4 regions of the Streptomyces sp. NBC_00250 genome follow, and region 4 is predicted to be linked to each of the others. Evidence: riboswitches for the same ligand, from Rfam matches in the RefSeq annotation. Region 4 holds a riboswitch; each other region holds the start of a gene.
What was found. Region 4 has a riboswitch for cyclic di-AMP ahead of OG259_RS01445 (LysM peptidoglycan-binding domain-containing protein). Riboswitches for the same ligand answer to the same signal wherever they lie in the genome.
Positions count from the first base shown of each region.

Region 1: another riboswitch for cyclic di-AMP. It lies ahead of OG259_RS34795 (C40 family peptidase); the one in region 4 lies ahead of OG259_RS01445 (LysM peptidoglycan-binding domain-containing protein).
Region 2: another riboswitch for cyclic di-AMP. It lies ahead of OG259_RS19925 (M23 family metallopeptidase); the one in region 4 lies ahead of OG259_RS01445 (LysM peptidoglycan-binding domain-containing protein).
Region 3: another riboswitch for cyclic di-AMP. It lies ahead of OG259_RS07940 (LysM peptidoglycan-binding domain-containing M23 family metallopeptidase); the one in region 4 lies ahead of OG259_RS01445 (LysM peptidoglycan-binding domain-containing protein).

Region 1 is NZ_CP108088.1:7,665,655-7,667,844, forward strand. Features, by position in the region: gene OG259_RS34790 (ATP-binding protein) at 1-324, shown strand, start outside; gene OG259_RS34795 (C40 family peptidase) at 401-877, opposite strand; cyclic di-AMP (ydaO/yuaA leader) riboswitch at 881-1,002, opposite strand; gene OG259_RS34800 (hypothetical protein) at 1,402-1,707, opposite strand; gene OG259_RS34805 (ATP-dependent Clp protease proteolytic subunit) at 1,715-2,190, opposite strand, start outside.
Region 2 is NZ_CP108088.1:4,425,916-4,428,105, forward strand. Features, by position in the region: gene OG259_RS19925 (M23 family metallopeptidase) at 4-1,167, opposite strand; cyclic di-AMP (ydaO/yuaA leader) riboswitch at 1,179-1,324, opposite strand; partial or broken gene OG259_RS19930 (PP2C family protein-serine/threonine phosphatase) at 1,526-2,190, opposite strand, start outside.
Region 3 is NZ_CP108088.1:1,773,932-1,776,121, reverse strand. Features, by position in the region: gene OG259_RS07945 (tyrosine-protein phosphatase) at 1-650, opposite strand, end outside; cyclic di-AMP (ydaO/yuaA leader) riboswitch at 1,039-1,198, shown strand; gene OG259_RS07940 (LysM peptidoglycan-binding domain-containing M23 family metallopeptidase) at 1,203-2,183, shown strand.
Region 4 is NZ_CP108088.1:321,832-324,021, reverse strand. Features, by position in the region: gene OG259_RS01450 (phosphoribosyltransferase family protein) at 1-490, shown strand, start outside; gene OG259_RS01445 (LysM peptidoglycan-binding domain-containing protein) at 484-1,356, opposite strand; cyclic di-AMP (ydaO/yuaA leader) riboswitch at 1,361-1,544, opposite strand; gene OG259_RS01440 (DUF6197 family protein) at 1,887-2,190, shown strand, end outside.

The DNA of each region.
Region 1 (2,190 bases), 7.3 Mb from region 4:
GAGATCGCGGACGCGATCCGTCTGATCGTCTCCGAACTCGCCACCAACGCCGTCCTGCACACCCTCGGCCAGTCGCCCACCTTCACGGTCGACGTGCGTCTGGAGCGGGAGGAACGGCTCCGCATCGGCGTCACCGACAGCCATCCGCGCCGGCCGCGGCGCCTCCCGGCGGCCGTCCAGCAGGACAACGGGCGGGGCATGGTCATCATTCGCGTCCTGGCGGCGGAGGCCGGGGGTCGGCTGTCCGTCGCACCGACCGACGACGGCGGCAAGACGGTCTGGATCACTCTTCCGTGGACGGTCGCCCCCGTGGCCAGCTGCTAGGGGTCTCCTGTCCTGTCGGTCAGGGGTACGGCGGCGCCACCGCACCCCTCACGGACGAACCGCTACCGCTGCCTGATCAGCGGACGCGGCCGTAGTAGACCTTCGACGACCAGATCCTGTCGAGCTTCACCCAGGAGCCCGTCTTGGGCGAGTGCCAGACCTTGCCGTTGCCGGCGTAGATGCCCACGTGGTAGACCCTCCCGCCGGAGTGGAAGAAGACCAGGTCCCCCTTCTGCCTGGTGGAGGCGGAGATGTGCCGGGTCTTGTTGTACTGCTGCTGCGCGGTGCGGGGCAGCGACTTGCCCGCCTTCTTGTACGCGTAGAGCGTCAGACCGGAGCAGTCGAACCTCGTGGGTCCGGTGCTCCCGTACCGGTACGGAGCTCCCTTCTTGGACGCGGCGACGCTCAGTGCCTTGTTCGCGTGCGTGGTGGCTGCCTGGGCCTCCGTCGCCGCACCGGGTGCGAACAACGTGCCGCCGACGGCGGCGAGGGTGAGAGCCGAGACGGCTCCGGCCCGGGACAGCAGGGACGGGACGTGCATCTGCGCGGTCATGCGCAACCCTTCGTCAGCCGCCTGCGAAGGATGACCTGTCGGGTTCGGGCTGGCGAAGATGCCCGGCCGCTGACGCGGCTTCACCCCAAGGGACGGCCCCGCTGCCGAAGCAGCGCGTACGTCCCGTAAAAATCGGGTCCTCCACTCCTGCCGATCCAATCCTGTCGACCAGACGTCCGGGACAGCGGCAGGACTCGGCGTCCGCCCGGACCGCCCCGCCGTGGTGGCGGGGGCTTGTCGTCGACAGGGATCTTGACCCACACCAAGGTCGAAATCCGAGCTGAAACGGCGATATGTGAGGCTCCTCACGACTGATCCGTTCGGGTGGACAGACAGCCTTTGTGATCTTCGGAGGTTTGGCCTATGAGCCTCGCACCAGCGGCGGAACGTCCCATTCCGCCAGATGCGTACATCTGTTGCGCAACTCGTCCGACACATTTGTCGACTCGTCAACTACGCCGAACGGGGGAGCGATTCTGCGGCGCGTGTCGGCCGTCCGGGCCTCGACACGACACGCGGAAATGTCAACTCGCCCGAGTTCGCGGGACGGTGACGCGGTGTGCTCTGCGCTCCCCGTCCAACACCCTGAGGGCGCGCGCCAACGTGTCCGCGTGCACCTCGCTCTCGCCCCGCATATGCATGAGTGTCAGGGCCTGGAGGAGCGCCTCCGCCCGCCCCACCAGGGCTTGTGCGGCGCGAAGTGCTCCATAGGTATGCGCGCCTCTGGATGGATTGATCTTCCCGAGGAGGTCGACGACTTCGAGGTAGGCGTCGACGAGTTCACCCTCGGCGCGTGTCAGCGCGGGCAGCGGCGGCAGCTCGGGGACCATGGTCGGCTCACCCCGCCGTGCCGCCGGCGCCCGAGCGCCGGTTCGTGATCACGTGGTCCACCAGGCCGTACGAGACCGCCGCCGACGCGTCCAGGACGGTGAGGCGGTCGAGGTCGGCGTCGATGCGCTCCCGGTCCTGCCCCGTGTGCTCGGTGAGCATCCCGGCCACCAGGGCGCGCAGCCGGAGGATCTCGCGGGCCTGGAGGTCGAGGTCGCTCAGCTGGCCCTGTACCGGCTCGTCCACGGTCGGCTGCTGGAGGGTGATCCGGGCGCCGGGCAGGACCATGCGCTTGCCCGGGGTGCCGGCGGCGAGCAGGACGGCGGCGGTGGACGCGGCCTGGCCGAGGCAGGTGGTCTCCACGTCGCAGTGGAGCGAGCGGATCGTGTCGTAGATCGCGGTCATGGCGCTGATCGAACCGCCGGGGGAGTTGATGTAGAGCGAGACGTCCTGGTCCGGTGCCGCGTGGTCCAGGTAGAGGAACT
Region 2 (2,190 bases), 4.1 Mb from region 4:
GTGTCAGAGGCTGAGGCCCTTGGAGCGGAGCCACTCCGCCGGGTCGAGGCCGGAGCCGCCGGGCGTGTGGACCTCCATGTGGAGGTGGGCGCCGGTGACGTTGCCGGTGGCGCCGACGCGGCCGATCGTCTCGCCGGTGCCCACGGTCTGGCCAGCGGAGACCGTCATGGACGACATGTGGGCGTACCAGATCTCGGTGCCGTCCTCCAGCTCCAGGACGACCCGGTAGCCGTACGAGCCGGACCAGCCGGCCGACTTGACGGTGCCGCCGTGGACCGCCTTGAGCGGGGTGCCGGTGGGGGCGGCGAAGTCGAGGCCGGTGTGGTAGCCGGAGGACCACATCGAGCCGGACTGCATGTAGGTGGCGCTGAGGCTGTACGAGGAGAGCGGCAGCGTGTAGCTCGCGGCGAGCTTGGCGAGGCGCTCGGCCTCGGCCGCCGCTTCGGCCTTCGCCTTGGCCTCGGCTTCCGCCTTCGCCTTGGCTTCCGCCTCGGCCTTGGCCTTCGCCTCGGCGGCCGCCTTCTCCGCGGCGTCGGCCTTGGCCGCGGCCTCCGCGGCCGCCTTCTCGGCCGCCGCCTCCTCCGCCGCGGCCTTGTCGGCGGCGTCGGCGGAGGCCTGCTGCTGCTCGGCCTGCTGGAGGATGCGGGCGCGCAGGGCCTCGCCGGCGTTGCCGGTCGCGGCCTTGGTGGCCTGACCGTCCCGGCTGACCAGGGATGCCTGCGTGACCTGCGTGGCCTTCGTGCCCTGTTCGTCGTCGGCGGTGGCGTACGTGGCGACGGTGAGCGGGTTCGGGTTGGCGCGGGCCGCGGTGACCGTCTCGTGGGACTCCTCGGGGAGGAGGTCACCGACACCGGGGAGGTCGTGGGCGTCCGGCAGGTGGAGGTCCGCGAGGTCGGGAAGGTCCGGGAGCGAAATGGCGACCGGGGGCTTCTCCTGCGCGGTGGCGAGGCCGCCGGCGCCGACGGCCGCGATCACACCGACACCGAGGACGGTGGAGGAACGGGCGAAGTTGGAGCGCTGCTTGACGACACGGTGCCGGCCGCCGGAGCGGCTCTCGGCGCGGAGGGAGCCCTCGGTGGGGTTCCACTCGGTGTCCGGGGCGGCAGGACCCGCACCACCACCGAAGGCATCGAAGGGGGCTTCGGGTGCGGGAGTGTTGGACGCCACGGGGGCGCGCTCCTTTCCTTCCTTCTCGCCTACCGGGTTAGCTGACGGGTTCGGAGCAGGAAGGTCTCCTACGGGCTCGTCGCACAGGTGCGAAGGGCCCGATTCACCCCAAGTAGTGGTTCCCCGGTTCCTTTTCAGGATTCGGCGCGTGCGCACGGTGCCGCCTCTTGCGACGGCTGGGACGACCGCGCTGCGTTATCGAACGTTAATAGACAGGGGGTGCCGATTCCAAGCTGTTCCTCTTGATCATTCATTGAATTGAGGGGGAATGGCCCGAGTTGACCCCCCTTCAGCAAGGAGTGCCGAAACCCTCGCGATCTGACGTTATGTCAATTGTTATCGCAGTGACACCTCGCGACTACGGCCGGTGACCGGGCTCGCCCCGCGGCGCTCCCGGCCCGCCCGGCGGCACCACCGGCATCGTCCGCCGCCGCTCCGGCTGCCCCGCCGCCGGACGGCTCAGCGCGAGCAGCGCCATGTCGTCCGTCGACCCGCCGCCCGTGTGCAGCCGTACGTCGTCCACGAGGGCGTCGAGCAGTTCCTCGGGCCCCGGGAAGATCGCTCCCGCCAGCCGCCCCCCCCGGGTCGTAGAAGACGCCCGCCGGGTTCCGCGCCTCCGAGAGGCCGTCGGTGTAGAAGAGCAGCGTCGCGCCCGGCGGATACGGCCGCGCCTCGGCCCGGTCCGGCCACGACGCCAGCTCGCCCATGCCGAGCGGCAGCGCCGGCTCACCCGGCTCCAGCGTGTCGAGACGCCCGTCCGCGTACAGCATCAGCGGGGGCGGATGCCCGCGGTTGACGACCCGTACGAAACCGTCGAAGGTGCCGCCCCCGTCGCCGCGCGGGATCTCGGCCAGCACGGCCGTGGTGAACCCCTCGAAGGCGTCGAGCCCGTGCCGGCGGGTGCCCTCCCGGGCGAGGGCCCGTTCGAGGCGCTGCGCCACGCCCTCCAGGGTCCGCTCCTGCTCGGCCGCCTCCCGGAACGCCCCGATGACGATGGCGACGGCCTCGACCGCGTCCATCCCC
Region 3 (2,190 bases), 1.5 Mb from region 4:
TCGGGCGACATCGCGTCCGGGTCGGTGGAGCTGCGGCGCACCTTGTAGCGGCGGTGCGGGGCGTTCGACTTCACGTAGTCGGCCTCGATCGCCTCCCGCTCGACCCCGAGGGCGAGCAGGGTGATCGCGATGGACAGCCCGGCGCGGTCCTTGCCGGCCGCGCAGTGCATCAGGGCGGGGAGGCTGTCCTCCGCCATGGAGTGCAGGACCCGGCTGTGCTCCTCGGTCCGCTCGACAATCATCTTCCGGTACGAGTCGGACATTCGGGTCGCGGCCTTGCCGTCGCCGAGGAGCTCCCGCAGCTGCTCGATGTCGCCCTCGCGGACCAGCTTCCAGAACTCCTTGCCCGCGGCCGGATCGCTGAGCGGTATGTTCACGTTCCGCACGCCGGGGAGGTCCACGTCCTGGCCCTCGACCTTCCGGTCGACCAGGTTCCGGAAGTCGAAGACGGTGTGCAGTCCGAGCGAGTCGAGGAAGACGACGTCCTCCTCGGTGGCGTGGGCGAGGTGGCCGCTGCGGAAGAGGCGGCCGGGGTGCACGGCGCGCCCGTCCGTCGTCGGCAGGCCGCCCACGTCCCGGAAGTTGCGGACCTCGGCCAGCTCGGGTTCGTTCGCTTCGATGGGCGGGACCTGCGGCAGCTGCTGCGTCACGGATGCTCCTGATGGTCGACGTTCGGATGACCGATGCGCGATCGGTTCCACGGGCAATCATCCAGGTGGGGCCGCGATGGCGCACCCCCCTGGACGGGAATGGGGGATCTGTCCGAATTGAGGCGTTGTGTATAACGCGCCCTGTTTACGGGCGAGATGGGCCCGAGCGCGTGAGCAGGGTCATAGAAGTGACGGATCGTGGCCGTCGGCCCTGAGCAATTGCCGTACGGAAAAAGGAAATCGAGGGCCCGTCATCCACGGAGGGTGACCGGAATTCCGGGTGAAAGGCCGCACGGGGAAAGCCGTTGGAAATCATTGGCTTGTTCGCGCAGACCCCGCTCGTCTAGCGTCACCGTCAATCCGGTCGGACCGCCGAATCCTGCCACCGTCCGGAATTCCACTCATCCCATGCGTGGCAGGAGCGGGGGACCCAGGAAGTACGCCGGTCCCGCGACGCAGGACGGCTTGGGGTGAAGCCGCGTGAGAACGCGGCCGGGCATCTCCAGTCCGAACCCGACAGCTCACCTCGCAGGCGCCGGAGAGGAATTCGCCATGCCCGCGAAGGGTAAGCACCGCCGCATCAAGTCCAACCGCCTCACCCGCGGAATCGCCGCCGCCGGTACAGGAGGCGCCGTCGTCGCCCTCCCGCTCCTCGGTGCCACCGGCGCCCACGCCGCCGCCCCGGCCACCGCTCCCGGCCAGGCCGTCACCGCCGCCGCCCAGGTGAAGGCCCCCGCCTCCGCCAAGGCCGCGCCCGCCACCACGAAGGCCGCGCCGAAGACGTACTCCGTCGTGCGGGGCGACTACCTGTCGAAGATCGCCGCCGAGCACCACCTCACCGGTGGCTGGCAGAAGCTGTACGCGGACAACCGCCAGGTCGTCGGCGAGAACCCCTCGCTCATCCTGCCGGGCATGAAGCTCACCCTCGGCGCCAAGAGCACCGCCAAGGCCGCCGCGCCGAAGAGCACCGCCAAGGCCGCCGCCCCCAAGAGCACCGCGAAGGCCTCCACGAAGAGCTCCGCGAAGAACGGCGACACCGCGCGCGCCTCCCGGAGCAGCGAGCGCGCCGCCGCCCCGGCCGCGAGCACCCAGTCGTCCGGCTCCTCCTCGGCCGGCGCGACCTCCGCCTCCGGCTGGTTCGCCCCCGTCAGCGGCGGCATGTCCACCCCGTACCGCGCCGCGGGCTCGATGTGGTCCTCCGGCTACCACACCGGTGTCGACTTCATGGCCTCCACCGGCACCACGATCGTCGCGGTCGGCCCCGGCACCGTCTACTCCGCCGGCGACGGCGGCGCGTACGGCAACCAGGTCGTCATCCAGCACGCCGACGGCACCTTCTCGCAGTACGCCCACCTCTCCTCGATCTCCGTCTCCGCCGGCCAGACCGTGAGCGGCGGAGAGCAGATCGGTCTCTCCGGCGCGACCGGCAACGTCACCGGACCGCACCTGCACTTCGAGATGCGCACCGGGCCGGAGTACGGCTCCGACATCGACCCGATCTCCGCCCTGCGTTCGCACGGCGTGAGCATCTGACGCCCCG
Region 4 (2,190 bases):
GCTCAACGGGGCGGGGCTCGGAACGCTGCTGTTCGACCTGCTCACCGAGGTCGAGGCGGTCGACCGGGCGCATGTCTTCGACACCCCGCTGCTCGCCGGCAGGCTCGCCCGTGCCACGGAGTGGCTCGCCGAGCGGCCCGAGAGCGACGGCCTCCCGCTCGGCTACTTCGGCGCCAGTACGGGAGCGGCCGCCGCGCTGTGGGCCGCGGGCGACCCCGGGGCCACCGTGGCCGCCGTGGTCTCACGTGGTGGCCGACCGGACCTCGCGGCCGACCACCTGGCCCGGGTCAAGGCTCCGACGCTCCTCGTGGTCGGAGGCAGGGACGCGCTGGTCCTGGACCTCAACCGGCGGGCCGAGTCGCTGCTGCGCTGCGAGAGCAGGCTGGAGGTCGTGGAGGGCGCCACGCACCTCTTCGAGGAGCCGGGCGCCCTGGAGGAGGTGGCGGAGCTCGCCACCTCCTGGTTCACCGGGCACTTCCGGGGTCAGTAGGCCCCGTTGACGTTGTCGATGGAGCCGTAGCGGTCGGCCGCGTAGTTGCAGGCGGCGGTGATGTTGGCGACCGGGTCGAACAGGTCCATCGACGTGCCGGGCACGTGATAGGCGAGGAAGGTCGGCTCGATGACCTGGAGCAGACCCTTCGAGGGCGTGCCGGCCACGGCGTTGGAGTCCCAGAGGTTGATGGCCTGGGGGTTGCCGGAGGACTCGCGCATGATGTTGCGGTGGATCCCCTCGTACGAACCGGGGATGCCGCGCAGGGCCATGATGTCCAGCGACTGCCGGATCCAGCCGTCGAGGTTGTTCGCGTACTGGGTGGCGGCGACGGGAGCGGCCTTGACCGGCGCGGCGGCTGCGGGAGCGGCGGCGGAGGCACCCGTGCCGGTGGCGACGGCCGGGGTGGCCGTACGGCGCTCGGAGCGGCTCGCCCGTTCGGTCGTGGAAGCCTTCTTCGCCTGTGCCGGGGCGGCCTTCACGGCATCCCGACGAAGCGTCAGTTCAAGGCCCGGGTGAATAAGTGACGGATTGTCACCCACGGCGCTCTTGTTGGCCCGGTAAAGGCCCTTCCAGCCGCCCTGAATTCCCTTCTTCTGGGCGATCAGGGAAAGCGAGTCGCCACTGACGACCGTGTAGGTGCGCGCGGCGGCCGGGGCGGCGGGAGCCTTGGTGAGGGCAGTTGCGGCGACCGGAGCGGCGACGGTCTTGACGGCGATTTCCGGGGCTCCGGAAACGGGCGCGGCACCGGCCACTGCGGGGGCGAGCAGCGGGAGGGCAAGGGCGGCTCCGCCCGTACCGACCAGCGCGAGTCCGCGGGAGACGGAACGGCGACGGGGGCGGCGGTGCTTACCGTGAGCAGGCATGACGGATTCCTCTCCGGCGCCTTCGGGGTGAGCTGTCGGGTTCGGACTGGAGATGTCCGGCCGCGCGCACGCGGCTTCACCCCGAGCCGTCCCGGAATCCGGGCCGGCGTATTCGTGGGTCCCCCGCTCCTGCCGTCGGGTGAAAGGGAGGTATTTCGAGCGGTGGCAGGATTCGGCGATCCGCTCGAATGGAGGTGACCGTAGGCCAGTAATGCGACGGAGAACAAGAGGATCTGAGTCCAGGGGTCGGTGAAAGGATCACCGAATTCATGGAATTCAAGATCGACCGCGACTCCGGGGCATCGAACTTCCTTGTCCCGCAGGGCCTGCGCGGATTCTGATCACCCGGGAGTCTCCGGGAAAGTGAGTCGCATCACCACGTACTCAATGTCCGAATATGCACGGTAATTCTGTTAATGGGGGAGTGGGTGATAAAGACCCGTTCGGCCCAACGGGCACTCAAGGGCATAAGTCGCAAAACCGACATTCGTCCTGAAAGATGGAGTAACCCCGACCGAGGAGCCGCCCGGATGTCGCCCCCCACCTCCCTGCTCGACCCCGACGCCCTCGACCGTGAGGCCGCCGTCCTCTACGAGAGCGCCACCTGGCAGCGGATCGTCACGGACTGGGCCGAGCCGCCGACGACCGCACCCGCCGCGGAGGGCTGGCGGGACCTGCTCTCCGTGCCGGTGGACCGGCTCGTCGCCGAGGCGCTCGAAGCCCTCCCACCGCCCCTCCCCGCCGAGCGCCGGCTACCCGGCAGGATCGGCGCCGTCCTGCCCGACCGGCTGCACGCCTGGCGCCGCATCGGCCGGCCCGAGCTGCGCCCCTCCG